Regions from separate parts of the Streptomyces sp. NBC_01224 genome, predicted to be linked through region 1. Evidence: riboswitches for the same ligand, from Rfam matches in the RefSeq annotation. Region 1 holds a riboswitch; each other region holds the start of a gene.
What was found. Region 1 has a riboswitch for cobalamin ahead of OG609_RS13395 (ribonucleoside-diphosphate reductase subunit alpha). Riboswitches for the same ligand answer to the same signal wherever they lie in the genome.
Positions count from the first base shown of each region.

Region 2: it holds a riboswitch for cobalamin, as region 1 does, so the genes downstream of both, OG609_RS31430 (cobalamin biosynthesis protein) here and OG609_RS13395 (ribonucleoside-diphosphate reductase subunit alpha) in region 1, are expected to answer to the same signal.
Region 3: it holds a riboswitch for cobalamin, as region 1 does, so the genes downstream of both, OG609_RS38515 (ABC transporter substrate-binding protein) here and OG609_RS13395 (ribonucleoside-diphosphate reductase subunit alpha) in region 1, are expected to answer to the same signal.

Region 1 is NZ_CP108529.1:3,128,232-3,138,468, forward strand. It holds gene mctP (monocarboxylate uptake permease MctP) at 1-1,331, shown strand, start outside; cobalamin riboswitch at 1,486-1,613, shown strand; gene OG609_RS13395 (ribonucleoside-diphosphate reductase subunit alpha) at 1,753-4,164, shown strand; gene OG609_RS13400 (ribonucleotide-diphosphate reductase subunit beta) at 4,164-5,177, shown strand; gene OG609_RS13405 (hypothetical protein) at 5,174-5,386, opposite strand; gene OG609_RS13410 (GlxA family transcriptional regulator) at 5,468-6,442, shown strand; gene OG609_RS13415 (D-Ala-D-Ala carboxypeptidase family metallohydrolase) at 6,454-7,191, opposite strand; gene def (peptide deformylase) at 7,360-7,998, opposite strand; gene OG609_RS13425 (tetratricopeptide repeat protein) at 8,104-9,096, opposite strand; gene OG609_RS13430 (HD-GYP domain-containing protein) at 9,188-10,237, opposite strand, start outside.
Region 2 is NZ_CP108529.1:6,973,193-6,983,429, forward strand. It holds gene OG609_RS31415 (putative cobaltochelatase) at 1-1,786, opposite strand, end outside; gene cobN (cobaltochelatase subunit CobN) at 1,887-5,537, opposite strand; gene OG609_RS31425 (cobyric acid synthase) at 5,546-7,063, opposite strand; gene OG609_RS31430 (cobalamin biosynthesis protein) at 7,060-8,133, opposite strand; cobalamin riboswitch at 8,278-8,408, opposite strand; gene OG609_RS31435 (hypothetical protein) at 8,581-8,811, opposite strand; gene OG609_RS31440 (inorganic phosphate transporter) at 8,847-10,112, opposite strand.
Region 3 is NZ_CP108529.1:8,492,632-8,502,868, forward strand. It holds gene OG609_RS38490 (hypothetical protein) at 1-823, opposite strand, end outside; gene OG609_RS38495 (beta-ketoacyl-[acyl-carrier-protein] synthase family protein) at 1,019-2,296, shown strand; gene OG609_RS38500 (acyl-CoA dehydrogenase family protein) at 2,310-4,190, shown strand; gene OG609_RS46450 (hypothetical protein) at 4,208-4,354, shown strand; gene OG609_RS38505 (acyl carrier protein) at 4,442-4,720, shown strand; gene OG609_RS38510 (beta-ketoacyl-[acyl-carrier-protein] synthase family protein) at 4,717-5,940, shown strand; cobalamin riboswitch at 6,019-6,206, shown strand; gene OG609_RS38515 (ABC transporter substrate-binding protein) at 6,243-7,310, shown strand; gene OG609_RS38520 (FecCD family ABC transporter permease) at 7,364-8,398, shown strand; gene OG609_RS38525 (ABC transporter ATP-binding protein) at 8,395-9,201, shown strand; partial or broken gene OG609_RS38530 (PRC-barrel domain-containing protein) at 9,355-9,672, opposite strand; gene OG609_RS38535 (adenosylcobinamide amidohydrolase) at 10,107-10,237, shown strand, end outside.

The DNA.
Region 1 (10,237 bases):
TGTGGTCGGTCTCGCACAAGCACGGGTACGTGACCACCTCGGACTTCGTCCGCGGGCGCTTCGGCTCGAAGGGGCTCTCGCTGGCGGTCGCCGTCACGGGCATCCTCGCCACGATGCCGTACATCGCGCTCCAACTCGTCGGCATCCAGGCGGTGCTGGACGTGATGGGCGTGGGCGGCGGAGAGAACACCCACTGGTTCGTCAAGGACCTGCCGCTGCTGATCGCGTTCGCGGTGCTCGCCGCGTACACCTACTCGTCCGGTCTGCGGGCACCGGCGCTGATCGCGTTCGTCAAGGACGGACTGATCTACCTGGTCATCGTGGTGGCGATCATCTACATCCCGATCAAGCTCGGCGGCTTCGACGACATCTTCGCCAAGGCGGGCGATGCGTTCTCCCAGACCAACCCGGCAACCGGCAAGCCGCGCGGCGCGCTCGCGCCGGGCGAAGCCGGCCAATGGGGTTACGCCACACTGGCGTTGGGCTCGGCGCTGGCGCTGTTCATGTATCCGCACTCGATCACGGCGACGCTCTCCAGCCGCAGCCGCAATGTGATCCGGCGCAACACCACGATCCTGCCGCTGTACTCGCTGATGCTGGGCCTGCTGGCGCTGCTCGGCTTCATGGCGATCGCCGCCGGGATCAAGGTCGACAACGGCCAGTTGGCCATCCCGCAGCTGTTCGAGAACATGTTCCCGGACTGGTTCGCGGGCGTCGCGTTCGCCGCCATCGGCATCGGCGCGCTGGTGCCCGCCGCGATCATGTCGATCGCCGCGGCGAACCTCTTCACCCGCAACATCTACAAGGACTTCCTGAAGCCGGACGCGACCCCGGAGCAGGAGACCAAGGTCTCCAAGCTGGTGTCGCTGCTGGTGAAGGTCGGCGCGCTCGCCTTCGTCCTCACCATGGACAAGACGGTCGCGATCAACTTCCAGCTGCTCGGCGGGATCTGGATCCTCCAGACGATGCCGGCCCTGGTCGGCGGCCTGTTCACCCGCTGGTTCCACCGCTGGGCACTGCTCGCGGGCTGGGCGGTCGGCATGGTGTACGGGACGGTGGCCGCGTACGGGGTCGCGAGCCCGACCCAGGCTCACTTCGGCGGGTCGTCCAAGGAGATCCCGGGCATCGGCGAGATCGGCTACATCGGCTTGACCGCGTTCGTGCTGAACGTGGTGGTGACGGTGGTGCTCACCTTCGTCCTGAACGCCGTGAAGGCACCCGCCGGGATCGACGAGACCTCCCCGGCCGACTACACGGCCGACGCGGGCGACAAGGGCGTCCAGGTGGAGCTCCCGCCGGCCACGGCAGGGGCGCCGGGCGGCGGCCACTGACGGCCGCTCCCACGGCCGTACGACGGCCCGTCGAGGCCCCTCCAGCAGGGCGCGGCGGGCCGTCCGTGCGCTCAGCGGCGGCCCTGCGCGCCTCCCGAATTCTGTTGCGCGACACAACATGTGGGGGCTGTCTCATCGGACGGCCCCCACATGTATGCTCGTGCTCGCTGTCGCCGCAGGGAAATCCGGTGCGAATCCGGAACTGTCCCGCAACGGTGTATTCGGTGCGCTTTTGCGCACCCTCAAGTAAGTCCGAGGACCTGCCGACAGCGCATCCGGCTCGACCGAACCGGATGCCAGACGTCCGGGCCTCGCGGATGGGCCGGTGGACGCCGTAATGAGTGCTGCCCCGACGCGGGCCCGCCTCTGCCCGGCTGCCCCGCTCCCCGCCGGCCCCGAGCCGAGCGAGGGAGAGCACCACGTGACCATCGCGCCAGCCGATCCGGCTTCAGTCGCTGTGTCCGAAGCGGCCGAGTCCGAGGGAACCGCACACGACGGACCGGGGACCGCACTGCTGCGTACCCTGACCGACCTCACCGTCGATCTGCCCGACACCGACCCCGGTCGCGTCGCCGCCGCCGCGCTGCGCGGCCGTAGCGCCCGGTCGGACGAGGCGGAGTTGCGTTCGCTGGCAACGGAGGCCGCCGCGGGGCTGATCTCCGAGGACCCCGCCTACTCCCGGCTCGCGGCCAGGCTACTGACCCGCACCGTCGCGGACGAGGCGGCGGGCCAGGGCGCGGTCTCCTTCTCCGCCTCGGTCGCCGTCGGGCACCGCGAGGGCCTGATCGCGGACCGTACCGCCGAGTTCGTCGCGCTGCACGCGGCCGCACTCGACGCGCTGGTGGAGCGTTCGCTGGCCGACGGCGCCGACGACCGCTTCGGCTACTTCGGGCTGCGGACCCTGCACAGCCGCTATCTGCTGCGTCACCCGCACACCCGCCAGGTCATCGAGACGCCGCAGCACTTCATGCTGCGCGTCGCGGCCGGGCTCGCCGAGGACGACTCGAAGCGCGCCCTGGACGAAGTCGCGGCACTGTACGGGCTGATGAGCCGGCTCGACTACCTGCCGTCCTCGCCGACCCTGTTCAACTCCGGCACCCGCCATCCGCAGATGTCCTCCTGCTATCTGCTGGACTCCCCGCTCGACGAGCTCGACTCGATCTACGACCGCTACCACCAGGTGGCGCGGCTCTCCAAGCACGCGGGCGGAATCGGCCTCTCGTACTCCCGCATCCGCGCCCGCGGTTCACTGATCCGCGGCACCAACGGGCACTCCAACGGCATCGTGCCGTTTCTGAAGACGCTCGACGCCTCCGTCGCCGCGGTCAACCAGGGTGGCCGCCGCAAGGGCGCCGCCGCCGTCTACCTGGAGACCTGGCACGCGGACATCGAGGAGTTCCTTGAGCTGCGCGACAACACGGGTGAGGACCAGCGGCGTACGCACAACCTCAACCTGGCGCACTGGATCCCGGACGAGTTCATGCGCCGGGTCGACGCGGACGGCGACTGGTCGCTGTTCTCGCCCGCCGATGTGCCCGAGCTGGTCGACCTGTGGGGCGACGAGTTCGACGCCGCGTACCGGGCAGCCGAGGCCAAGGGGCTGGCCCGCAAGTCGATGCCGGCCCGTGAGCTGTACGGCCGGATGATGCGTACTCTCGCGCAGACCGGCCAGGGCTGGATGACGTTCAAGGACGCCTCCAACCGGACCGCGAACCAGACCGCCGAGCCGGGCCGCGTCGTCCACTCGTCGAATCTGTGCACCGAGATCCTCGAAGTCACCGATGACGGCGAGACGGCCGTCTGCAACCTGGGTTCGGTCAACCTCGGTGCGTTCGTCGCCGACGGTGGCATCGACTGGGAGCGGCTGGACGCGACCGTCCGCACCGCCGTGACCTTCCTCGACCGGGTCGTCGACATCAACTTCTACCCGACCGAGCAGGCCGGCCGGTCCAATGCGAAGTGGCGCCCCGTCGGCCTGGGTGCGATGGGTCTGCAGGACGTCTTCTTCCAGCTGCGGCTGCCGTTCGACTCCCCCGAGGCCCGCGCGCTCTCCACGAAGATCTCCGAGCGGATCATGCTCGCGGCGTACGAGGCGTCCTGCGAGCTCGCCGAGCGCTCCGGCCCGCTGCCCGCGTGGTCCGAGACGCGTGCCGCGCGCGGTGTGCTGCACCCCGACCACTACGACACCGAGCTGAACTGGCCGGAGCGCTGGGACGCGCTGCGCGCCCGGGTCGCGAAGACCGGGATGCGCAACTCGCTGCTGCTCGCCATCGCGCCGACGGCGACGATCGCCTCGATCGCAGGTGTGTATGAGTGCATCGAGCCGCAGGTCTCCAACCTCTTCAAGCGCGAGACGCTCAGCGGTGAGTTCCTCCAGGTCAACGCATATCTGGTGGATGAACTGAAGCAGCTCGGCGTGTGGGATGCGCGGACCCGTGAGGCACTGCGCGAGGCGAGCGGCTCCGTGCAGGGCTTCGCCTGGATCCCGGAGGATGTGCGGGCGCTGTACCGCACGGCGTGGGAGATCCCGCAGCGCGGTCTGATCGACATGGCAGCGGCCCGTACGCCGTTCCTCGACCAGAGCCAGTCGCTGAACCTGTTCATGGAGACGCCGACGATCGGCAAGCTCTCCTCGATGTACGCGTACGCCTGGAAGCAGGGGCTGAAGACGACGTACTACCTGCGCTCGCGCCCGGCGACCCGGATCGCCCGTGCGGCCTCCGGCCAGGCCTCGGCCGCCGCCCCCATTCCCGTACAGCAGACCTCTGCTCCCGACGCGGACGCGATCGCCTGCTCCCTCGAAAACCCCGAGTCCTGCGAGGCGTGCCAGTAATGAGCTCCACCGACAAGAATCTGCTCGACCCCGGCTTCGAACTGACGCTGCGGCCCATGCGCTACCCGGACTTCTACGAGCGCTACCGCGACGCGATCAAGAACACCTGGACGGTGGAGGAGGTCGACCTCCACTCCGACGTCGCCGACCTCGCCAAGCTCTCCCCCGGCGAGCAGCACATGATCGGCCGGCTCGTCGCGTTCTTCGCGACGGGCGACTCGATCGTCTCCAACAACCTCGTGCTGACGCTGTACAAGCACATCAACTCCCCCGAGGCGCGGCTGTATCTGTCGCGGCAGCTCTTCGAGGAGGCCGTGCACGTCCAGTTCTATCTGACGCTGCTCGACACCTATCTGCCCGACCCGGACGACCGTGCGGCGGCTTTCGACGCAGTCGAGGAGATTCCGTCGATCCGTGAGAAGGCGCAGTTCTGCTTCAAGTGGATGGATTCGGTCGAGAAGATCGAGCGTCTTGAGACGAAGGCCGACCGGCGTCGCTTCCTGCTGAACCTGATCTGCTTCGCGGCGTGCATCGAGGGGCTGTTCTTCTACGGCGCGTTCGCGTACGTCTACTGGTTCCGCTCGCGGGGTCTGCTGCACGGGCTCGCCACGGGCACCAACTGGGTGTTCCGTGACGAGACGATGCACATGAACTTCGCGTTCGAGGTCGTGGACACCGTTCGCAAGGAGGAGCCGGACCTCTTCGACGACGAGCTCCAGCAGCAGGTCACCGACATGCTGAAGGAGGCTGTCGACGCGGAGCTGCAGTTCGGCCGGGACCTGTGCGGCGACGGGCTGCCGGGCATGAACACCGAGTCCATGCGCCAGTACCTGGAGTGCGTGGCCGACCAGCGGCTCACCCGGCTGGGCTTCCCGGCGGTCTACGGCTCCGAGAACCCGTTCTCGTTCATGGAGCTGCAGGGCGTGCAGGAGCTGACGAACTTCTTCGAGCGTCGGCCGTCCGCCTACCAGGTGGCGGTGGAGGGCTCGGTCGCCTTCGACGACGACTTCTAGATCCTGGCCCAGCTTCTGAGGCAGGGGCGCCGCGCAGCCGTCACCGGCTGCGCGGCGTCCGCCGTTTCCGGGGGCGCCTCCCTCCGCGCCCGTTCCGCTTCCCGCAACTGGCGGTCTATGCGGCGCTCCCGGGCGAGCCCGGCGAGGGTGGTCAGCAGGACGAGAGCGATAAGTGCTGTTATGCCCAGGACGTTCAGGAATGCGTTCATGGCTCTACTCTCGTCCGCGCGGACGGATTCCGGCAGTGGCAGGACTGTCATAGACCATCGAATTACTGCCACACTGGCTTCATGCTGAACAATGTCGCCGCCCTGCTGCTCGACGAGGTCCACCCCTTCGAGCTCGGCGTGCTGTGCGAGGTCTTCGGCCTCGACCGCAGCGACGAGGGCCTGCCGGTCCACGATTTCGCCGTGGTCTCCGCCGAGGGCCCGGTGCTGCAGACCCATGCCGGGTTCACCATCAGTACGCCGTACGGCCTCGACCGTCTGGACGAGGCCGACCTCATCGCCGTGCCGGCCGGAAGCCACTTCATCGAGCGGGACTACGCCGAAGAGATCCTCGACGCCCTGCGCCGGGCGGTCGACCGGGGCGCACGCGTGCTGAGCGTCTGCTCCGGCGCGTATGTGCTCGGCGCGGCCGGACTGCTGGACGGGCGCCGCTGCACCACCCACTGGCGCCACGCCTCGGAGCTCGCCCGCCGCTTCCCGCGGGCCGTCGTCGAACCCGATGTGCTGTACGTGGACGAGGGCCCGGTCATCACATCGGCGGGCACGGCGGCCGGGATCGACGCCTGCCTGCATCTGGTCCGGCAGGCGTACGGCCCCGATGTCGCCAACGCGATCGCCCGCCGCATGGTGGTACCGCCGCACCGGGACGGCGGGCAGGCGCAGTACATCAAGCGGCCGCTGCCCCGCACCCGGTGCGACACGGTCGGCGAGACGCTGGTCTGGATGGAGCGCCACCTCGATCAGGAGATGACCGTCGAACAGCTCGCCGTACAGGCGCACATGTCGCCACGCACCTTCGCCCGTCGCTTCCAGCAGGAGACGGGCACCACTCCGTACCGCTGGCTGCTCCGCCAGCGGGTGCTGCTGGCACAGCATCTACTGGAGACATCCGATGAAACGGTGGACACGATCGCCGGTCGCACCGGCTTCGGAACTGCCGCCGCGCTGCGCCATCAGTTCGTACGATCGTTGGGCACCACGCCGAACGCGTACCGTCGCACCTTCCGCGGTCCGGGCACCATGACCGAAGTGGCCTGATCCGCGCGAGGTCAGATGCCGCAGTTCGGCGCCGACCAGAAGTGGCTGGGGCCCTGGTTGACGTGGACGTGGTCGCCGTGGTCCGGGTAGCCCGGGCCGAGGATCCCGTTGAAGCCGTGGTTGCGGGCCTCCTTTGCGAGGGTGCACAGCGTGTGCGGTCCGGCGCCGAGATCGGCCGCATCCCCGTACAGATGACGGCTGTTGGACGCGCCGCCGACCGCACTGTTGCAGGAGGTGGAGCGGAAGCCGCTGGTGATCCGGATCGACTGGTCACCGAGCGCGTGCCGCAGCGCTTCCAGCTTCCACATGGTGCTCAGGGCATTGGCCTTCGCCGTGCCCGCCGCGACGGCACCACCCGCCCAGGTCGTATTGCACTGGTTGTGCTCGGCGTACGTGAAGTGGATCGGGGTGCAGTCGTTGTCCTGGAGCTCATAGATCTTGGCCTGGGTGGCCGCGCCCGCGATGCCGTCGGCGGCGAGGCCGTAGGCGGCCTGGAAGCGCTTGACGGCGGCGGTGGTGGCCGGTCCGTAGGAGCCGTCGACGGCGAGCACGGAGTTGTAGCCGGGGTAGCCGGCCACCCGTATCTGGAGCTGGACGACGTCATTGCCGGTGGCGCCGGGGGACAGTGTGCGGGTCCAGGTGTAGCAGCCGTCGGCCTGTGCGGTGCCGGCGGTCACCACGGCCCCGCCCAAGGCGAAAGCCATGGTCATGACAAGACCCAGTAGGAGTCGTGCGGTACGTCTGAGCATGGGGGCTCCCTACCACGACGGAGATGTGGTGAGAGAGCTTGTCGGACGAGTCGACGCGCGTCAACTACGCATGGAAGAGAGACAGTTGACGATCCGCCGTGGGGCGGAGGCAGCGGGCCCGGCCGCCCTCGCAAGGGAGACCGGGCCCGACCGGTGACAACCGGGTGCTCAGTCGTTCGGCACGGTCTCGTAGCGCGGTGTGTTCTCCGCCATCTGTCGCAGCGCGTCCTTGCGGTCCCGCTTCGAGAGCCGGTCGATGTACAGGTATCCGTACAGGTGGTCCGTCTCGTGCTGGAGGCAGCGGGCGAAGTAGCCGTTGCCGCGGATCTTGACCGGGTTGCCCTTGGCGTCCTGCCCGCGGACCACCGCGTAGTCCGGGCGGGCCAGCGAGGCGTACGCCGTCGGGACGGAGAGGCAGCCCTCGTTGGAGTCGTCCAGGACCCGGTCCTCGGGCGCCAGCTCCTCCAGCACCGGGTTGCAGACGGCGCCCACGTGCCGCACACCGTCGTCGTCCGGGCAGTCGTAGACGAAGACCTTCAGGTCGACGCCGATCTGGTTGGCGGCAAGGCCCACGCCCTCCGCCGTCCGCTGGCTCGCGAACATGTCGTCGATCAGCCGGCCCAGCTCGTCGTCGAACTCGGTGACGTCCTTGCACTCCTTGTGCAGCACCGGGTTGCCCACGACCGTGATCGGACGGGAGGTGCCGCGCTCACGATGTGCCGCCTCGCGCGCCTCACAGTCCTCGGTGTCCACGACGAAACCTTCGTCGTCGACGCTGATCTGCTCGTCCGTCTCCTGCTGCGCCATGTCCGCCGTACGCCTTCCTCAAAACCTGAAACCCGGACGTCCGATGGACCGGGTCCCGGGCACCCGAGCACCGCGATCGGTGCCCGTACAGCCTACGGGCACCGATCAGCAGACTTCTTCGAGATCCCGCCACTCACGGCTGTCCGGGCTGTCCGCCACCCAGCCGTCCAGCAGTCCGCGCACCAGCCCGGCCGGTGCCGCTATCCCGCACTCGCGCTCGGGCACCCACAGCTCACCGGCGGTGCGGTGCCCCAGCGGGCCCGGATGCCCCGGCTCGCTGTGGTCGTGCGGGTCCAGGTGCTCGCCGTCGCCCTCGTCGCTCTCCATCCGGCTCTCCGAGCAGGCCCGGCAGAGCAGCCGCACGGAGGACGACCAGTCCTCGGCGGCGAACCCGGCGTCGGACGCCAGCTGTTCCAGGGCGTCCCGGTCCGCCTCGGTGGCCGCTTCGAGCAGCACGACCCAGGTGGGTACGGGGGACGGCGCCCACAGCTCGATCTCGTCGAAGACCGGGTACGAGGGGCCGGCCGCGGTGACCCGCTCTCCGTGCGGCACGCCGTCGTGCAGGACGACCTCGCCCCAGCGTCGGCCGGACGACGGCAGCGGGATGGAGAGCACTTCCATCCGGGCCGGATCGAGCCTGCGGCCCCAGACGACCTCGGCCTCGCCCTCCGGCGACAGCCGTACCGCCGCGCTGCCCAGCTCCATGCCGACCGGCTCGCTGTTGGCCGCCGAGGTGTACTGGCCCGCGCCCGGCACCTTGAGGCCGTACGCCTGCCAGGCCCGGCGCGCCAGCGGCCAGTCCTGCAGTGCGGTGGCGGCGATCCCGACGTTCCACCAGTCGGGAGCACCGGATTCCTTGTCGAGCAGCGCGACGGCCCTCAGGCCGGCGGCTCTCGCCTGTTCCCAGTCATGCCGGAATTTGTGCAGCAGCGCCAGATTGAACCACGACTCGGAGAGCCAGGGTTCCAGGTCCGCCGCACGTGTCAGCAGCGCCCCCGCGTCCTCGTACCGGCCGTCGCCGATCAGCGTGAACGCGCGGTCCGTGGCCTGCCGCCAAGAGGCGGAGGGCCGATGCCGTACCTTCCCGAAGATCCTCACGATTCCCGCCTGTCCCGACTGGACACCCTCGTTTTCCGCTCTTCTTCGCATCCAACCATGCCGGGCCGGACGCCCGCTCATTACCCATGGGTTACCCAGGCAGGACGGGGGTCAGACCGCCCCTGGCCAGGACCCTGGCCAGGGATTCCACGACCTCGGGCTGATAGTCGCGACCGGTACCGAGCCTGAGTTGTTCCAGCGCACCCAGCGGCCCGATGAGACTTTCCCCGGAGAGGTCGTCGTATGCGTTCACGGCCCTGACGATCCTGGCGGACAACGGCTGCTCGCGAAAGGGGTCGGCCTGCCGTTCCACCACGACGGCAACCTCGGTGTCCACCCCGGTCTGCCGGACGACGGCCCCTCCGAGCAGCGCGATGCGTCGTTGCTCGGCGGCGGGCAGGGTGGCCGTCGCCCCGTCCGGGACCGGGTCGACGAGGGAGAGCTGGCCGATGTCGTGCATCAGGGCCGCGTACTCCAGCACGGTCAGCTCGCTCCCGGAGAGCCCCAGCTCACGTCCGACGGCCGTGCAGAGCACCGCGACCCTGCGGGCATGCCCGTGCGGGGTGTATCCGGCGATCTCGGTGGACCGGGCGAGCGAGGTGATCATCTGCCGGTAGGTGGTGCGCACGGCGACGAACCGTCGGAACGAGACCTGGGTCAGCAGCAGCGGTACGCACAGGACGGGCAGCGCCCACAGCCCGGCGACGGCGACCCCGAGGGCCATCACGACCCCGGTCGCGCAGACCGCCGACCCGATGCCGATCAGGGCGCGCAGCTCGTCGCGGAGCAGCGGCCCGTACGGCAGGGGGGTACCTCCCATGCTTTTGAAGCCATGGGGGACGGTGTGCGAGCGCAGCAGCAGGGCGGCGAGCACGGCATCGCACAGGGCGGTCAGAACGAGGAGCAGGAGCATGAAGAGCACGTAGTACGGGCCTTCGCCGAACCAGTCCGCGGTGCGGCCGGAGTTGTACAGCGGCTGGAAGCACACGGCGGCGAAGGCGACGGTCAGGATGCGGCGGGCCACCCGGTCGGGCGCGGGTCCGCTGCCGCGTGCCACATGGGGCACACAGGCGACGAGCTGTGCCGCGACGAGTACGGCTACCACCTGGAGGAGGCCGTGGGTGGTGGGTGCGCCGCCGCT
Region 2 (10,237 bases), 3.8 Mb from region 1:
TCGCCCGCCCGTCGGTCACCACGACCAGCAACGGCCGCCGCGACGGATCACGCAGCCGCTCCACCCGCAGCACGTCATGGGCCTTCAACAGCCCCGCCGCGACCGGGGTACGCCCACCGGTCGGCAGCATCTCCAGCCGTGCCGCCGCGGCGTCCACCGACGATGTCGGCGGCAGCACCACCTCGGCGTCCTTGCCCCGGAAGGTGATCAGCCCGACCTTGTCCCGCCGCTGATACGCGTCCAGCAGCAGCGAGAGGACCGCACCCTTCACAGCACTCATCCGCTGCCGGGCAGCCATCGATCCGGACGCATCCACCACGAAGAGAACGAGGTTTCCCTCCCGTCCCTCCCGGGTCGCCTGCCGCAGATCGTCCCGCCGGACCACCAGTCCCCGCCCCGACCGCCCCCGCGCCCGCTGATGCGGGGCAGCGGCCTGCACGGTCGCGGCCAGGTGCAGTTTGGTCAGGGCGCCCTGCGGGCGCCGCGCACCCGTCGTACGCCCGTGCTCGGTACGCGCCCGGGACCGCCGCCCCGCCGCGCCCTCGCCCAGACCCGGCACGCTCAGCATCTTCGTACGGAACGGCTCGCCGGCGCGTACGGGCTGCTGCTCGCCGCCCCCGGAAGACTGCTGCCCCTGCCCCTGCCCCTGCTCGGGAACGGTCTGCGCGGGCGTGTCGCCCGCCTCGCCCTCGGGCTGCGGCGGTGTGTCGGGCCCGTCGCCCTGAGGGGGCCGGCCGCCGCCACCGGGGCCGTCCGGGTCCGGATCGTCGTCCTCGCCGCTGTTCTGCTCCAGCGTGTCGTCGAGTTTGTCCTCGTCCAGGCCCGGCGCGTCGAAGGGATTGCGCCGACGCCGGTGGGGGAGCGCGAGCAGAGCGGCCTGTCGCACATCCTCGGCGAGCACATCCGTACGCCCCGCCCACGCGGCCAGCGCGGCGGCCGTCCGCGCCATCACGATGTCCGCGCGCATCCCGTCGACCTCGAAGGCCGCGCAGGTGGCCGCGATCTGCCGCAACGCCCCGTCCCCGAGCCGCACTTCGGGAAGCAGTGCACGCGCGGCAACGATCCGGGCCCGCAACGCGCCTTCCTCGTCGGCCCACTCGGCGGCGAAGCCCGCAGGATCGTCGTCGTACGCGAGACGCCGCCGCACGACCTCGACCCGCTGATCGGTCTCGCGGGATGCGGCGACCTCGACGGTCAGCCCGAACCGGTCGAGCAACTGCGGCCGCAGTTCGCCCTCTTCGGGGTTCATCGTCCCGACGAGAAGGAAGCGCGCGGCATGCCGCACGGAGACGCCTTCGCGCTCCACGTACGAAGCACCCATGGCGGCCGCGTCCAGCAGCAGGTCCACGAGGTGGTCGTGGAGCAGATTGACCTCGTCGACGTACAGAATCCCGCGATGGGCGTCGGCGAGCAGCCCCGGTTCAAAGGCCTTCACGCCCTCGGCGAGCGCCCGCTCGATGTCGAGCGCCCCGACGAGCCGGTCCTCGGACGCACCGACCGGAAGCTCCACCATTCGCGCATCCCGCGACACGCCGGTCCCGGCCTCATGGGGGCCATCGGGACACGCCGGATCGGGCGACGCCGGGTCGCACGAGAACCGGCACCCGGCGACGACGGGAACCTCCGGCATGAGCGCGGCGAGCGCACGCACGGCGGTGGACTTGGCGGTGCCCTTCTCGCCGCGCACCAGCACGCCGCCGACGGCGGGCGAGACGGCATTGAGCAGCAGCCCGAGCCGGAGATCGTCCTGCCCGACGATGGCGGTGAACGGGTACGGCGTACTCACGATGCCTCCTTGGGTGAACGGTGTGATGTCAGCCCCTCCGGCGTTCGAGGAGCGGGGGTCCGGGAGCGGATCCCCCGGTCAGCGGGCGTGCGCACCCCGCTCACTCGTCCCCCTCCAGATCGCCCTCGAGCTCCAGATACGTGGCCCGCAGCCGCTCCAGCGTCTCCGCGTCCGGCTCCGCCCACAGCCCCCGCTCGGCCGCCTCCAGCAGCCGCTCCGAAATCCCGCGCAGCGCCCAGGGGTTGGACTTCTTCATGAAGTCCCGGTTGGTCTCGTCGAAGACGTACTCCGCCGACAGCTTCTCGTACATCCAGTCGTCCACGACCCCGGCCGTCGCGTCGTAGCCGAAGAGGTAGTCCACGGTCGCTGCCATCTCGAAGGCGCCCTTGTACCCGTGTCGCCGCATGGCAGCCATCCACCGCGGATTCACCACCCGCGCCCGGAACACCCGGTGCGTCTCCTCGCCCAGCGTTCGCGTCTTCACCTGGTCCGGCGTGGCGCTGTCGCCGACGTACGCCTCGGGCGACTCGCCGGTCAGATGGCGCACCATGGCCACCATGCCGCCGTGGTACTGGAAGTAGTCGTCGGCGTCCACCAGGTCGTGTTCCCTGGTGTCCACGTTCTTCGCCGCGACCGCGATCCGCCGGAATGCCGTCTCCATGTCCCCGCGCGCCGCCCGCCCGTCGAGCCCGCGCCCGTAGGCGTAACCGCCCCACACCGCGTACACCTCGGCCAGATCCGCGTCGCTCCGCCAGTTCCGCGCGTCGATCAGCGGCAGCAATCCCGCGCCGTACGCCCCCGGCTTCGACCCGAAGACGCGTGCCGTCGCCCGGCGCCGGTCGCCGTGGACCGCCGTGTCCTCGTCGGCGTGCGCCCGTACGTAGTTGGCGTCCGCCGGCTCGTCCAGCTCCGCCACCGTCCGTACCGCATCGTCGATCAGCCCCACCACATGCGGGAACGCGTCGCGGAAGAACCCGGAGATCCGCACGGTCACATCGATGCGCGGGCGCCCCAGCTCGATCACGGGCACGACCTCGAACCCGGTCACCCGCCGCGACGCGTCGTCCCACACCGGCCGGCAGCCGAGCAGCGCAAGGATCTCCGCGATGTCGTCGCCCTGGGTACGCATGGCGGAGGTGCCCCACACGGTCAGGCCGACCGACTTCGGGTAGTCGCCCGTGTCGGCGAGGTACCGGGCGATCAGGGAGTCCGCGAGGGACTGGCCGACCTCCCACGACAGCCGGGACGGAATCGCCTTCGGGTCCACGGAGTAGAAGTTGCGGCCCGTCGGCAGGACATTGACGAGCCCGCGCGTGGGCGATCCGGACGGGCCGGCCGGTACGAAGCCGCCGTCCAGCGCCCGCAGGATGTGGTCGATCTCGTCCGTCGTCCGGGCCAGCCGCGGTACGACCTCCTCGCACGCGAAGCCCAACACGGCCACGGCGTCCGGGAGTTCGAAGCCGAGGACGTCCCGTACCAGCCCCGCCACGGCCGCGAGGTCCCAGCCGCGCTCCTCCATGCCCTCCGCGAGCCGGCGGCACAGCTTCTCCAGCAGATCGATCGCGTCCGCACCGGTGCGCGCCGGGCCGTCGACCAGTTCGGTCAGCTCGGCCGGCACCTTCACCGCGGCGCCCGGCTCGGCCAGCAACTCCTTCTCGCTGAGCCCGAAGTGCTCGGCGATCGACGCCCGCAGCCCGGGGAGTGCGTTCGCCGTTCCGCCCCACACCTGGGAGGCGCGCAGCACGGCCAGCACCAGGTTGACCCGCGCCTCGTCGACGGGGCCGCCGCCCAGGATGTGCAGGCCGTCCCGGATCTGGACGTCCTTGATCTCGCAGAGGTAGCCGTCGATGTGCATGACGAACGAGTCGAAGTCGTCGTCGCCGGGCTGTTCGTCGACATGGAGGTCGTGGTGCAGCTCGGCGGCCTTCACCAGCGTCCAGATCTGTGCCCGCACCGATGGGGCCTTCGTCGGGTCGAGATCACTGACCAGCGCGTACTCGTCGAGCAGCTGCTCCAGCTTGGCCAGGTCGCCATAGGTGTCGGCGCGCGCCATCGGCGGCACCAGATGGTCCACCACCGTGGCGTGCCCACGGCGCTTGGCCTGGGTGCCCTCGCCCGGGTCGTTGACGATGAACGGATAGATCAGCGGCAGTTCACCGAGCACGGCATCGGGGCCGCAACCGGAGGACAGGCCGAGGCCCTTGCCCGGCAACCACTCCATCGTGCCGTGCTTGCCCATGTGGACGACGGCGTCCGCACCGAAGGAGTTTTCCAGCCAGCGGTACGTCGCCATGTAGTGGTGCGACGGCGGCATGTCCGGGTCGTGGTAGATCGCGATCGGGTTCTCGCCGAAGCCGCGTGGTGGCTGGATCAGCACCACCACGTTCCCGAACTGCAACGAGGCGAGGACGATGTCGTCCCCGTCCACGTACAGCGAACCCGGCGGCTCGCCCCAGTGCTCCAGCATCGAGTCGCGCAGCTCCGGTTCCAGCTTGTCGAACCAGGCCCGGTAGTCGGCGAGCGGCACACGCGCGGGCGCTGCCGCGAGCTGCTCCTCGGTCAGCCACTCCACGTCGTGGCCACCGGCGTTGATGAGTCGGTGGATGAGCTCGTCGCCGTTGTCGGGGTGTCCGTCGACTCCGTAACCGGCGTCGCGCAGGGCGTCCAGGACCCGCACCGCCGATGCGGGCGTGTCCAGACCGACGGCGTTGCCGACGCGCGAGTGCTTGGTCGGGTAGGCGGTGAAGACGAGGGCGAGCTTCTTCTCGGCGTTCGCCTTGTGCTTCAGGACGGCGTGGCGGACCGCGATTCCGGCGACGCGCGCGGCCCGTTCCGGGTCGGCGCGGTACACCGGTACGTCGTCGGGACCCTCCTCCTTGAAGGAGAACGGGACGGTGATCAGACGGCCGTCGAACTCGGGGATCGCGACCTGCATCGCGGCGTCCATGGGGGAGAGCGCGGCGTCGGAGGCGTCCCACGCGGCGCGCGTGGAGGTCAGGCACAGGCCCTGCAGCACAGGGACGTTCAGATCGGCGAGCGCGCCGATGTCCCAGGCCTCGTCGTCGCCCCCGGCGGAGGCGTCCGACGCACGGGTGCCGCCTGCCGCGAGCACCGTGGCGACCAGGGCGTCGGCCCTGCCGAGCAGCTCGTAGAGACCGGCGTCCGCGCCGCGCAGCGAACCGCAGTACACGGGAAGGGCGTTGGCGCCACGGGCCTCGACCGCGTCACAGAGGACGTCAACGAACGAGGTGTTCCCGGACAGCTGGTGCGCCCGGTAGAAGAGCACGCCGACGGTCGGGCGGCCCTCGACGAACGAGCGGCTGCCGTGCAGGCCCCACTCGGGCATCTTCTGCGGTTCGGCGAAGCCGTGGCCGGTCAGCAGGACGGTGTCGGAGAGGAAGCGGGCCAGTTCTACGAGGTTTCCGGGGCCGCCCTCCACGAGGTAGCGCAGCGCCTCGGCGACGACACCGGCGGGTACGGACGACTCGGCCATCAGCTCCGCGTCCGGCACGGCCTCGCCGCCCAGCAGCACGGTGGGGATGCCGGATGCCTTGAGGACGGCCAGCCCGTCCTCCCAGGCGCGCTTGCCGCCGAGAAGGCGGACGACGGCGACGGAGGAACCCTCGATCAGTGCGGGGAGTTCCTCGTGGACGTCGACGCGGGTGGGGTTGCCGATCCGGTACGGCGCGCCGGAGGCGCGGGCGGCGAGGAGGTCCGTGTCGGCGGTCGACAGCAACAGCACGGTGCTCATAGGGGCGTTCATGCGCGTGCTCCAGGTGCTCCGGGGGCGATGAAGGGAAGTCCTGACGGCGCACCCGACTCGATGAGCCGCAGCAGCGCGTCGGTGTCCGCGTGTTCTTCGATGAGGTCGCCGAGGCGGTCGAGCTGTTCCTCGCGCAGCGCGGCGAAGCCGGTGTCGGGGGCGGGGACGAAGCGCCGGCCGGCGGCCCGCGCGACCTCGCTCAGGAAGCGGCGGCGGAATTCGTCGCTCTCCAGCGAGCCGTGCCAGTGGGTGCCCCACACGGCGCCGACCCGGCAGCCGTCCAGGAATGGTTCGCCGCCGCTTACATCGGCGACGCCATGGTGGATCTCGTACCCCTCGACGGGGGCGCCGAGCGCCTCGCCGGCGGGGCGGGCGAGGGTTTTCTCGCGGTCGAAGCGGATGCGTACGGGCAGCAGGCCGAGGCCGTCGATGTGCCCGGCCCTCGACTCGACGTCGTCCTCGATGTGTTCACCGAGGAGCTGGAAGCCGCCGCAGATGCCGAGGACCGGCCGGTCCTCGGCTCCACGCCGCACCAGGGCGTCGGCGAGGCCGCGCTCGCGCAGCCAGGCCAGCGCGTTCACGGTGCCGCGGGTGCCCGGCACGATGACGAGGTCGGCGTCGGCCAGCTCCTCGGCGCGGTCCACGAACCGGACGACGACGCCCGGTTCGGCGGCCAGTGCGTCCACATCGGTGAAGTTCGACATCAGGGGTACGGCGCACACCGCGACGCGCAGCACGTCGTCGCCGTGCGGCGGCGCGACGACCGATTCGCGTACGGCTCCGCGCAGCGAGACCCTCAGCCCGTCCTCCTCGTCGATGCCGAGTCCGTGGGCGAAGGGCAGCACCCCGTAGGTCTGCCGCCCGGTGATCCCGCGCAGCATCTCCAGGCCGGGCTCCAGCAGCGACACGTCGCCACGGAACTTGTTGACGAGGTAGCCGGCGATCAGCGACTGGTCCTCGGCGTCGAGCAGCGCCGTCGTACCGAAGAACGAGGCGAAGACGCCACCGCGGTCGATGTCGCCGACGACCACCACCGGGAAGCGTGCCGCCCGCGCGATGCCCATGTTCACGATGTCCGTGCGCCGCAGATTGATCTCGGCCGGACTGCCCGCCCCCTCGCAGATCACTGCGTCATACGTGCCCCGAAGCTGCTCCAGACAGTCCACGACCGTGCCGAGAAGCGCTTCCTGCCTGCCTCCGTGGTAGCCGCGTGCGCTCATCTCGCCCACCGGTCTGCCCATCAGGACGACCTGGCTGGAGCGGTCGCTGCCGGGTTTGAGCAGGACCGGGTTCATCAGCGCGGTCGGCTCCACCCGGGCCGCCTGGGCCTGCATGGCCTGGGCGCGCCCGATCTCGGCACCCTCGCGGGTGACGAACGAGTTCAGCGACATGTTCTGCGCCTTGAAGGGCGCCACCTTCACGCCCCGGCGTACGAGCCAACGGCAGATGCCTGCCGTGACGACGCTCTTGCCCGCGTCCGAGGTGGTTCCGGCGACCAGCAGCCCGCCGCTCATGTCCGTCTCCGTCCTGCGATCCGACGTCCTGTGACCTGAAGTCCCGTGACCTGAAGTCCCGTGACCTGAAGTCCTGCGGACCGAAGTCCTGCGGACCGAAGTCCTGCGGACCGAAGTCCTGCGATCCGTCGTGCGGCGAGGCCCGCACCCAGTCGTCCCGCCACACACACGCCGAGGGCCAGCGCACTCACCCGGCGCGACAGCCGTACCGCGCGTTCGATGTCCTCGGTCTCCACCGCCCGGCCCGCCTCCCCGTTGAGGACGGGGCGGTGTTCGACCCGGCCGCCGTACGCGAGAGTCCCGCCGAGCCGTACGCCGAGCGCACCCGCGAACGAGGCCTCCACCGGGCCCGCGTTGGGGCTCGGGTGCTTCGCCGCGTCGGCCCGCCACGCCCGTACGGCTCCACGCGGCCGCCCCCCGGCGGCCACGGCGAGCAGGGCTGTGAGCCGGGCACCGGGCCAGCCCGCGAGGTCGTCGAGGCGGGCCGAGGCCCAGCCGTAGCGCCGGTGGCGGGGCGACTTGTGGCCGACCATGGCGTCGAGGGTGTTGGCGGCCCGGAATCCGACGAGCCCGGGCACACCGGCCAGCGCACCCCACACCAGGGCGCCGACCACGGCGTCCGAGGTGTTCTCGGCCACGGACTCCACCACGGCGCGGGCGATCTGCGGTCCGTCGAGGGAGTACGGGTCGCGCCCGCACAGATGCGGCAGACGCTCGCGGGCCGACTCGATGTCACCGGCCGCCAGGGCGCCGCCGATCGCCCGGGCCTCACGCCCCAGGGACGTACCGCCGACGACGGACCAGGTGGCGGCCGCGGTCAGCGCGACGGAGGCGACGGGGTGGCTGCGTACGGCACGGGTGATCAGCGCCGCACCACCCGCGGCGCCTCCGGCGCACACGAGCATGTGCAGCGCGCCCCACCCGCGGTGGTCGCGCCACAGACGCCGCTCGACGCCCGCTGCGGCCCGCCCGAAGGCGGCGACCGGATGTCCCCTGCGGGGGTCACCGAGCAGCAGATCGCCGATCAGACCGGCCGTGGCGCCGTACGCGAAAATGCGGTCGGCACGCACGGCTCAACCGGCCGATACGCCTCGAAGGACCTTCGTACAGGCGGCTCTCGTCGAGAGCGCCACAGCAACGGACGCACGGCAGCCAGGCATGGCGATATGTCCTCACTCAGGGTCCGCGCCCTGGTTCGACGTGACCGGCGACGAGAGTCTCCTGGCTCCCGGATCCGCAGTTCCCCCGGCCTTCCAACCCGCTCGCGCGTGCCGTGACTTCCGGTGTGGGGGACTGCTCCCCGGTGACAGTGGCGGGACCGCGCCGGATTCGCACCGGCTTCCTCTGCTGTCGCCGTAATTGGCTCCGGCAGTCCACCACGCTCCGCGAACGCCCGTCAACTTGCCGTTGACCTGCGACGGTGCAGTGTGCTGAGCCCCACATCGGACCGGGCACACCACAACGGGCCGGACACACGAGGTGTGTCCGGCCCGACGGGGGAGTGCGCGGAGGAGGGCTCAGGCGACGATCAGATAGATCCCGTACGCGACCGCCGCAGCGCACAGCGCGAAGCAGACGTAAGCGCCGACGCGGGCCAGCAGGAGCGAGCCTCCGGAGCCGCCCTGCGCCGCCGGTTCGGGCTGCTTGGAGAGACCGACGATGCCCAGGGTGAAGAAACCCACCAGCGCGACGGTGACGACGAGGGAGACGCCGAAGACGGAGCCGAGGGCTGCCCAGTCGATGTTCATGCTGAATCCTTAGACGGCCTGCCTAGGCGGCTGGCCTAGACGGTGGCGGGTCGCGCCGGGTCCTGGGTGGTTCCGGCCGGAGCCGGAATGGTGGTCTTGAGGTCCTGGGCCGCTGCCTGGGCCGTGGTGAGCGGCGGGCTGACGGCGGCGATGGCCGTGGTGACGACGCCCGCGGGCTCGGCGTCGCCGCCCGTCGGCGCGACATCGCCGTGGCCGACCGGCTTGCGGCGCGATACCAGCCAGATCGCCCCGGAGCCCACGACCAGCAGCGCCGCGACGACCACGACACCCCAGGTGCCCTGCTTGGTGAGGAGTTCCGCGCCCGCGCCGACCAGGCCCGCGGCGGGCAGTGTCAGACCCCAGGCGATGAACATCCGGGTGGCGGTGGACCAGCGGACCACGCCGCCCTGGCGGCCGAGCCCCGCGCCCATCACGGCGCCGGAGCAGGACTGGGTGGTGGAGAGGGAGAAGCCGAGGTGCGAGGAGGCCAGGATGACCGTGGCCGCGCTGGTCTGGGCGGCGAAGCCCTGTGGCGGCTTGAGGTCGGTGAGGCCGCTGCCCATGGTGCGGATGATGCGCCAGCCGCCCAGGTAGGTGCCGAGTGCGATGGCCGTACCGGCACAGACGATGACCCAGACCGGCGGGTTGGAGCCGGGGTGCAGGACGCCACTGGTGACCAGGGCCAGGGTGATGATGCCCATGGTCTTCTGCGCGTCGTTGGTGCCGTGGGCGAGGGAGACCAGTCCGGCCGAGGCGATCTGGCCGGCGCGGTAGCCCTTGGCAGTGGCCTTCTCCTGGGCGTCGTTGCGGATCTTCCCGCCGATCCGGTACGTCAGCCTGGTGGCCAGCAGTGCGGCCAGACCGGCGACGATCGGGGCGGCGACCGCGGGGAGCAGCACCTTGGTGACGACGGTGCCGCCGTTGACCGACGACCAGCCCGCCGACATCACGGCTGCGCCGATCAGTCCGCCGAACAGGGCGTGCGAGGAGCTGGACGGCAGTCCGACCAGCCAGGTCAGCAGATTCCACAGGATGGCGCCGACGAGTGCCGCGAAGATGACTTCTGTCCGCAGCCCGTCCTCGTTGATGATCCCGCCGGAGATCGTCTTGGCGACCTCGACCGACAGGAACGCGCCGACGAGGTTGAGAACGGCGGACATGGCCACCGCTGTCTTCGGTCTGAGTGCACCGGTCGAGATGGTGGTCGCCATCGCGTTGGCGGTGTCGTGGAAACCGTTCGTGAAATCGAACACTAGAGCTGTCACGATCACAATCGCGAGTAGCAGCGTGATGTGTTCCATTTACCCAGGCAATCGTTCGACGTCATTGGCACGTGGACCGTAGGCAACCTGGATGAACGGAAGATGAACTGGGCAGGGCGCTGTGGTGACTCCAACCGGAGTCGGGCCGTTCCGTTTGTCCTTCG
Region 3 (10,237 bases), 5.4 Mb from region 1:
CCGCGATCGCCAGCGCCGCCGTGACCAGTGCGCGACGGCGGCGTACCGCGAGAAGCACTCCGCCCGCGGCAAGGACCAGAGTGACCAACGGCAGCCAGAAGCCGATGATCTGGAGGGCCCGGAACCACTTCTTGGCCTTGCCGACCGACTCGGAGGTCAGCACCGTGAAGTCGGTGTGGATCTCCGGGATATTCGCGGCGACCGTCAGCCCCCGGTCGACGAGGCGATGCTTCACCCGGTCGATCACCGGTGCCAGGTCGATGGTGACGGTGTCGTTGGTGAGCTTCACCGCCCCGCCGCCGCTCCCGGACAGTGCTTTCACCGTCGCGGACTGGGCGGTCCGGTTGAGGTCGGTCCAGATCGTCTCGAAGGCGTCGCCGGCGACGAACTTCTCCACAGTCCCGCGCACGAAGTCCGAAACCCCCGTGGTGAGGGGGCCGCTCAGTCTCGAGAGCGCCTTGTCGACAACCGGTCGGTCCGCCGGGGCGACGTCGGCCAGTAGCGCCTTCACGTCGAGGTGCTTCATGACGGCGCCGGTCACGCGATCGGCCACCGCGGACTGCACATCGGGGTCGGAGGCGAGCGGCGCCATCATCGCCACATAGTTGTCGGTGTCGCCGATCTCGTTCTTCGCCCAGGTGGACACGATGCTCAGCGGCGTGAGGACGGCCGCGACGAGAATGAGCAGCACGGCGAAGAACGAACGGGCCCGCAGCCGGTGCCGTGCCGGGGCACGGGCCTCCAGCACAGCCACCCTGGCGCGCAGCGCCTCCAGTTCCGCGCGCGCTTGCGGGGACTGAGACCGGTTACCGTCCGCTTCCATGTCCCAAGGGGATGCCCTGCCGGTGCACACAGCGCGGCGGACTGCTGCGGACGGGTGAACACCTTCACCGGGCGCGGCGAGGTTCGGTCCACTCGGCCCATCGGTGACCCGTTCGGCTCAGTGAGCGCATCCTCGCCGGGGCGACTGCCGTTCGACATCCGGTAGACGTGATCGATTACGGAGGAGGGGCGGATCATGGGGCGGGTCGACATGGGTGTCGCGGTTACGGGAGTGGGGCTGGTGACCCCTGCGGGCGCGGACGAGTACACCTTCTGGGCGGGACTGTGCGCCGGCGTGTCCATGGCACGGCGATGTGAGGAACTTGCCGGGCTCCCGGTCGACTTCGCCTGTCCGGTGGACGGGATCGACCTGGACGAGGCCGTCGGCGGACGCTCAGGGTGGCGCATGGCACGGTTCGTGAAGATGGCGCTGGTCGCCGCCCGACAGGCGGTGGCGGACGCCGGGCTGTCACCGGAGCGGTGGGACGGCGACCGGGTGGCGGTGGTGCTCGGCGTCGGTGTGGGCGGGGTGTCCGTGCTCGTCGACAATCTGCGCAGGCTGGACGGCGGCGGACCGGAGACGGTGTCGCCGCTCCTGGTCCCGATGATGATGCCCAATGCCGCTGCCGGGGAGGTGGCCATCGCCCTGCGGGCCCACGGTCCCAGCCTGGCACCGGCCACGGCCTGCGCGTCCGGGGCGACCGCGATCGCCGTGGCCCGTGACCTGCTGACGAGCGGCCGGTGCGATGTGGTGGTGGCAGGCGGCGCGGAGTCCGTACTGACTCCGCTGGTGGTGAGCGCCTTCGCGGGAATGGGAGCGCTCTCCCTGCGTACCGGCGATCCGGCGGGCGCGTCGCGGCCGTTCGCCGCGGACCGGGACGGGTTCGTGATCGGTGAGGGTGCCGCCGTGCTCGTGCTGGAGCGGACACTCGATGCGCAGGCCCGCGGCGGACGCGCGCGCGCCCTGCTGACCGGCGCGGGTTCCGGCACCGATGCCCACCACCCCACGGCCCCGGACCCGGAAGGAGCCGGTGCGCGCAGGGCCGTGGAGGCGGCGCTGTGTGAGGCGGGCTGGGTGGCCCACGAGGTCGACCACATCAATGCGCACGGCACGTCGACCCCGCTGAACGACGCGATGGAGACAGCGCTCATCTCGGGGCTCTTCCCCCACCGGCCGTCGGTGACCGCGCCGAAAGGTGTGCTCGGGCACACCCTCGCCGCGGCCGGGGCGATCGAAGCGGTGGCCACCGTACTGACTCTGGAGCACGGTCTCGTCCCGCCGATCGCCAACCTGGACTCGCTGCCGGACGGGTTCGACCTCGACTGTGTGGTCAAGGAGCCCCGCATGCAGCACGTCGAGCGGGCACTCAGCCACTCCTTCGGCTTCGGCGGACACAACGTCGCGCTCGCCTTCCAGCGCGTCGACGCGGACGGCCCGCCGAAGACGGCCCCCGGTGTCCTTGCCGTCGGCTGATCGTTCTTGTCTCATGACCGCGACGATCGACAGCCCCTCCGCCGAACGGTCCACGGACCTTCTCACCGGTGTGCTCCTCGGCGACAACTTCCGCCGGGAGCACGGCTTCTGGCAGCGGATGATCAGCACAGAACCGTTCCGCCGCCCGGACCGCTGCACTCCCGACCAACGCCTGCTTCTCGCGTACGAGCGGCTGCGTATCCTCAACGACTGCCTCGACAGCGGCGCCCGGCTCGCCGCCGACCCGCGCGCCCTCGCGGCCCTGCACGAATGGCTCGGCCCGGTCGACCCGGCCCTCACCACGGTGGCGGGCATCCACTACAACCTCTTTCTCGGCAGCCTCCTCGACCACGAAGGCGACAGCCGGCTCGATCTGTCGGACTTCCTCCGACTGCGCAGCATCGGCACCTTTCTCTGTACGGAGGTGGCGCACGGCAATGACGCGGCGGCCGTCGAGACCACGGCCGCCTACGACCGCGAACGCGACGGGTTTGTGCTGCACACACCGCATGCCGGCGCCCAGAAATTCATGCCCAACACCAGTCCGGCAGGCGGTCCCAAGACCGGTCTTGTGGCCGCGCGTCTGCTCGTCGACGGCGCCGATCACGGCGTCTTCCTCTTCCTCGTACCGCTCACCGATGCCGTACGGGCCCTGCCCGGCGTACGGGTCCGCAGACTTCCCGCACGCATGGGGAGCCCGGTGGACCACTGCCTGACCTCCTTCGACCAGGTCTTCGTGGGGCGCGACGCGCTGCTCGGCGGGGACCACGGACGGATCGGTGACGACGGCGAGTTCAGCAGCGCCGTCGGCAACCGCAGGCGTCGCCTCCTCACATCGATCGGGCGCGTCACCTCCGGCAAGATCTCCATGAGCGCCTGCGCGGTCGGCTCCGCGCGCGCAACGCTCGCCGTCGCCGTGCGCTACGGCAGTCACCGGTACATCTCCGGGCCCCGCGGATCGCGTCAGGTACCGGTGATCGCCCACCGCAGCCACCACGGCCCGCTCGCCCGGGCCATGGCCACGGTCTTCGCTATGAGCCTGCTGCACCGCAGGGCCCTGAACCGCTGGGAGGGACGGGAGGACGGCTCGGGCTCGGGCCGGGAGGAGGCGGAGCGGCTGGTCGCCGTCGCCAAGGGATGGATCAGCTGGCAGGCCAGGTCCGTGATCGTCGAATGCCGTGAACGGTGCGGCGCCCAGGCGCTCCTGGAGAACAACGGCATGACCGAACTCATCACCGGAGTGGAAGGCGTCATCACCGCTGAGGGCGACAACCTGGCCATCCACGCCAAGGCGGCCGCGGAAATGCTCTACGCCACCGAACCGGCCGCGTACGACGCTCCCTTCGGCGGCGAACCCGGTGATCTCACCGACCCCGGGTTCCTCGGCAGGCTCCTGGCTGTGCTGGAGCAGATCTGGTTCGGCCGGGCCAGGGAAAGGCTGGGCCGCGCACCGCACGGTGACCCGCTGGAGCGGTGGAACATCGCATCCGGTCCCGCCCTTCGCGGCGTCGAGGCCCACGCCCACCGACAGGCTGCCGAGGCGTACGCGGACGCGGTGGCAGGTCTGTCGGAGGGGCCCGCCCGTGAGCGGCTGGTCGAGCTGCAGCGGCTGTTCGCACTCGACCGGATCGCCCGGAACAGTGGTGATCTGCTGGCCGCAGGATACCTGACGGCCAATCAGGTCAATGGAATGCCGGACGTCTTGGAAGAGCTGATCACCGCCGTCGCGGCTCACCTGCCCGCCCTCGCCGACTCCTTCGCGCTGCCGCAGGAACTGCTCGCCGACTGGCCCATCGCGGGGGCCGATTACGTCGATGCGTACGACGATCCGGCGGCGGCCTGGCAGTCGGACGGGGACCGGGTGACGGCCCCGGGAGAGCGGCGAGAGCCGTGACAGGGACGGGAACAGCCGTGCGGACGCAGCGGGTGCGGGAGGCGGCCGGGGCCCTCGGTATCCGCGTTGTGCTGCTGGTCTTCTGGGGTACGGCAGCCGTGCTGGCCCGGTGGTGCACGCAGTCGCAGCAGGGCGGTGGCGAATCGGTTCGGCACAAGGCGTAACTGGAGGCACGTCACCCAGTTGATTCGGCGTCGGGGCGGTGTCCCCGCCGTGCCCGGCAGCCGTACCGAATGATGGAGAGGAAGCTCATGAGTGCGATTCATCCCAAGATCACCGAGGTTCTGACACACACCTTCAAAGTGCCCATCGCCGAGATCCGCCCGGATTCCACGATGGACAGTCTGGAGATGGACTCCCTCGCCGTCGCCGAGTTCGCCGTCCTCATCAGGGAAACGATGGGCGGCGACGGGGACTTCGACAAGCTCTCCAAGGACGCCACACTGGCCGACATCACGCGGTACATCGACGCGACAGCCGGCAGCGGGGCGCTGATGGGCGGCGTGGCACCGACGAGCAACGCCCGATGAACAAGCCCGCGATTGCCGTAACAGGCCTGGGAATGATCACCCCGGTCGGCCACGATACCGAATCCACCTGGAAAGGTGTGTGCGCCGGAGTCTCGCCGGTGCGTACCGTCGCGGCACTCGAAGGTTGCGCGATCGACTTCGCCTGCACGGTCGATGGTATCGATCTGAACGCCGCGATCGGCGGCCGTACGTCCTACCGGATGGGGAAGTACGTCAAGTTCGCCGTTATCGCCGCCCGGGAGGCGGTCGCCGACGCCGGACTCGACCCGGCCCAGTGGGAGGGCAGCAGGGTCGCGGTGGTCGTCGGCACCAGCAGCGGAGGCTCCGCCGCACTGACCGAGCAGGCCGTCGTACTCGATCGGCACGGACCGGATGCCACTTCGCCGTCGGGCATCCTGCTCACCATTCCGAACATGCCCGCAGCCGAGATCGCCATCGAGCTGCGGGCCACCGGTCCCAGCCTGGCACCGTGCACCGCCTGCTCGTCCGGAGCCACTGCACTGTCCGTCGCTCGCGATCTGCTGGTCACCGGACAGTGTGACATCGCGATCGCCGGAGCCACCGAGTCGATCGTCTACCCGGTCGCCATGACCGGATTCGCCCGGTCCGGAGCCGCGGCCCGGGCAGAGGGCGACCCGGCCAGGCGGTGCCGGCCCTTCGCGGCCGACCGTGCCGGGCTGGTCATGGGTGAGGGCGCCGCCGTCATGGTGCTGGAACGGGCGGACGACGCCGTCGCCCGGGGCGCCGCGCCGCGGGCACTGCTCGCGGGCACCGGCGCCACCACCGACGCCCACCACCCCACAAGCCCGCACCCGTCCGGCGCGGTCGCCCAGGCCGCGGTCGAGGCCGCGCTGCGCGACGCGGGCTGGGCGGCCGAGGACGTCGAGCACGTCAACGCACACGGCACGGCGACACCGATCAACGACGCCACCGAGGCAGCCCTCATCGGCCGGGTCTACCCGCACCGGCCGCCCGTCACCGCCCCGAAGGGCGTACTCGGGCACTGCATGGGGGCGGCCGGAGCGATCGAGGCCGGACTGACCGTCCTGACGCTCCAGCGCGGAGTCGTACCGCCGATCGCCAATCTGGACGCCCCTGCGCCCGAGTTCGACATCAACTGCGTCACCGGGCAACCCCTGCGGCAGCCCATCCGGCGCGCCGTCAGCCACTCCTTCGGCTTCGGCGGGCACAACGCCGTGATCGCTCTTCAGCGTCCATAGGCATCGGGCGGGTGGTGCGACGGGAGCACAGCCCGGCGTACCACCGGCCACACCGCCCATGAGCTGCGCGGAGGCTCGTGATAGCTTGCCGAAGCCAGTCAAACTCCACGTAGGGGTCAGGGAATCCGGTGAGAATCCGGAACTGACGCGCAGCGGTGAGGGGGACGGGCGGGGCCACGGCCACTGGGACACCCGCGAGTGTCCTGGGAAGGCGCCCCGTCCGTAGGAGCCCGAGTCCGAAGACCTGCTGGCACCTGCGACCCGGTACCGGGGCGCAGGACTCCGTACACCGGGCTCCGCGCATGAGCCCCGAGACGCAGAGGGACTCCGTGCCGTCCATAGCCAGCCCTGTCCGTGCCATTGCCCTGCTCTCGGCGGGACTTGTCCTGCTGACCGCCTGCGGGGGCGGAACGAGCAGCTCTGCCGCGAAGTCCGGCTCCGCCGACGGATACCCCGTGACGCTGAAGAACTGTGGACGCACCGTCACCGTCGAAGCCGCACCGCACCGGGCCGTTTCGGTCGACCAGGGATCGACGGAGATCCTGCTCTCCCTCGGCCTCGCCGACCGGCTGGCCGCCACCTCGACCTGGACCGACCCGGTGATGAAGAGCCTGGAGAAGGCCAACGCCGAGGTTCCCAGGATCGCGGACAACCGGCCGTCGTCGGAGAAGGTCCTCGACCAGGAACCCGACTTCATCAGCGCGTCATTCGAGTCGACGCTGGCCAAGGGCGGCGTTGCACCCCGCGAACAGTTCGAGGATCTCGGCGTCCCCACCTATGTCTCGCCCGCCGACTGCACCGGCAAGGACAACAGCGGCGGCGGCGACGGAGCCCGTACTGCGCCACTGACCATGGACAGCGTCTACGACGAAGTGCGCGACCTGGCCGAGGTGTTCGGCGTGCGGAAACGCGGCGACACACTCGTGGCGCAGCTGCGGGCCCGGGTGAAGAAGGCGACCGAGGGCATCGACGCCTCCGACGCCACCCTCCTCTACTGGTTCTCCGACTCCAAGGCCCCGTACCTGGCCGGCTGCTGTGGAGCGCCCGGCATCATCACCAGGGAACTCGGCGCGAAGAACGTCTTCGACGACACCCATGAGGAATGGCCCCAGATCAGCTGGGAGACCGTCGCCGACCGCAACCCCGACGTCCTGGTCATCGGAGACCTGACCCGCAAGGCACAGACCGCCGAGAGCGCCGCGAAGAAGATCGAATTCCTGGAGTCCAACCCCGTCACGAAGAACATGGACGCCGTCAGGCACAAGCGGTACGTCCTGTTGAGCGGCCAGGCCATGAACCCGTCCATCCGGACGGTCGAGGGTGTGGAACGCGTCGCCGCCGCGCTGCGCACATTCGGATTCGCGGGGTGACGGACACCGAACGGGCCACGGCGGTGGACGCGTCACGGGCCTTTGAAGCAGCCGTGCGCAGTGGCACGGGGCTACGGAAGCTGCGCGGGGGAGCCCTATGGGCCTGTGGCATCGCACTGCTCGTGCTGTCCGTCGCGGTCGCCGTCACCATCGGCCCCGCCCGTATCTCCGTCGCCGACGTCTGGTCCACGGTCGCCTCCCACCTCGGCTGGGGCCGGTCACGGCTCACCCCGATCCGGGACGGCATCATCTGGAACCTGCGCATGCCGCGTACCCTGCTCGCCGCGGTGTGCGGCGCCGGGCTCGCGGTGTGCGGGACCGTCATGCAGTCCCTGCTCCGCAACCCGCTCGCCGACCCGTTCGTCCTCGGCGTCTCCTCCGGTGCGTCGACCGGCGCGGTCGTGGTCGTCGTCCTCGGCGTCGGCGGGGGAGCGGTGTCGATCTCGACCGGCGCGTTCATCGGCGCACTGTGCTCGTTCGCCCTCGTTCTGCTGCTGAGCCACACCCTGGGCGGCACGACCGACCGGGTCGTCCTCTCCGGTGTCGCGGCCATGCAGCTGTTCTCCGCGCTCACCTCCTTCGTCGTGATGACCGCCGCCGACGCCGAGCAGACCCGCGGCGTGCTGTTCTGGCTGCTCGGCTCGCTCAGCGGGGTCGGCTGGACCGATGTGTGGATCTGCTCCGCCGTTCTCGTCGTGATGCTGCTGATCTGCCTCGGCCAAGCCCGTACGCTCGACGCCTTCGCGTTCGGCCAGGACGCCGCCGCCGCACTCGGCGTCCATGTCGCGCGCACCCGGATCGTGCTGCTCTGCACGACCGCGCTGCTGACCGCCGCGCTCGTCAGCTCGGCCGGCGCCATCGGCTTCGTCGGTCTGGTCCTGCCGCACGCCGCCCGTGCGCTCGCCGGCTCCGGGCACCGGCGGCTTCTGCCGGTCACCGCCTTGGCCGGGGCGGTGTTCCTGGTCTGGGTCGACACCCTCGCCAGAACGGTTCTCGACCCGCAGGAAGTGCCCGTGGGAGTCGTCACCGCCCTCATCGGCGTGCCCGCGTTCGTTCTGGTCCTGTACCGCAGCCGGAGGATCACATGACGGGTGGAGCCACTGAGGGGCTGTGTGCCGAGCGGGTCAGCCGGGAGGCGGGCGGCCGCCTCATCCTCGACGGGGTCCATCTCGCCCCGCCGCCCGGCGCCACCGTCGGGCTGATCGGGCCGAACGGCTCCGGCAAGTCGACCTTGTTGCGGGTGCTGGCAGGAGTCCTCGCCCCGGATGCGGGCGTGGTCACCCTCGACGGCCGGCGGCTCGACGAGATCGGTCGCCGAACCGTGGCCCAACGGGTCGCCGTGGTCGACCAGCATGCCGTCACCCAGGTCGAGTTGAGCGTCCTGGACGTGGTACGCCTCGGGCGTGTCCCGCACCGCAGGGCCTGGTCGGCACCCGGCCGGGCGGACGACGACGCGGTGCGCGAAGCCCTGGAGCGGACCGGTCTCGCCGATCGCGGCGACCAGTCCTGGCACACCCTCTCCGGAGGCGAGCGGCAACGTGTCCAGATAGCGCGCGCACTGGCCCAGCAGCCGCGTGAACTGCTGCTCGACGAGCCGACGAACCACCTCGACATCCAGCACCAGTTGGATCTGCTGTCGCTGATCACCTCGCTGCCCCTCACCGGTGTGATCGCTCTGCACGACCTCAATCTGGCCGCGATGTTCTGCGATCGGATCGTCGTCATGAAGGAGGGGCGGGTGGTGGCCGCCGGGACCCCGGCGGAAGTGATCACCGCGGAGCTGATCGCCGACGTCTACCGGGTCAGGGCGCGGGTCACTCCCGACGGCCCGGACGGGCGGCCCTCGGTGCGCTTCCTGCCCCAGCGGCCGGGGCCGCGCTCACCACAGTGAGCGCGGCCCCGGGGACACCCGCGACTTGATGTCGGCCGACCCGTCGTAGCCGAACGCCGAGTGCCAGCGCCAGCAGCTCACAACCCCTGCCCGACCTGGCAGACCCGTGCGGCCACAGCTCTAACCGGCCGCCGGGTCCGACGGCGGCGTTCCCGACAGGCCGTAGTGGCGGTAGAGCTCCTCCTCCTCTGCCACGGACAGATGTGCGTCCGCGTCCACCCGAGGGGCTCCCTTCACGCGCTCCTTCGCATGCGCGACATGCAGATCGGTACCCACGCGACGGGCCCCGGCAAGGGGCACGAAGCTCTCCTTCATGCCGAACAGGCCGGTCTTCACCGTGATCCAGTCCGGACGGCCGGTGTCGTCGTCGAGGTACACCCGCCCCACACCGCCGATCTTCTCGCCCGCGGCGTCGTACACCGTCAGGCCGTCGAGTTCTCCGGAATCCGTGAAACCGTCGGCGGCTCCCATGACCGATTCCTCCTCGTCAGGCGCGTCCTGCGGCCGGTTCCTCCGGCGAGGCGCGTTCGAGCCCCATCGCGCCTTACTCGCAGGGATGCCGCAACCGCCCCCGCCGATGGAGGGCCACCGCAACCCGCTCGGCAGGCATCCGCGGCAGAGGTACGCGAACCGTGCCCGGATTAGCCCACTCGGGTGATAGGTGAAGGATGTGTGCCCGGATATTCGGGTACGGGAGTCGTCCGGCGCCGAGCACCAGGACCGAACTCCGGTACGTCTCCGCCCCGGCAGCGCACCCGGCGCGGGCCGAGGGACCCCGGCGCATATGATCGACGGTCCGACTGCCCATCGTCGTCCTGCCGTGCCACCGGGGGTGCCCCATCTGTTCCGTACGCATCCGGCTCCCCGAACAGCGCGGTGAACTGCTGACCCGGCACGAGGACGGCTTGGACCTGCACCATCTGGTGTGGCGGCTGGGACCGGGGTGGCGGGTGTGCAGCAGCGCCGTGCTCGGAGGTGGCATCGGCCCGCGCGCCTGGATTCTCAACGCCCAGGTGCCCGGCGGCTATCCGCGCCT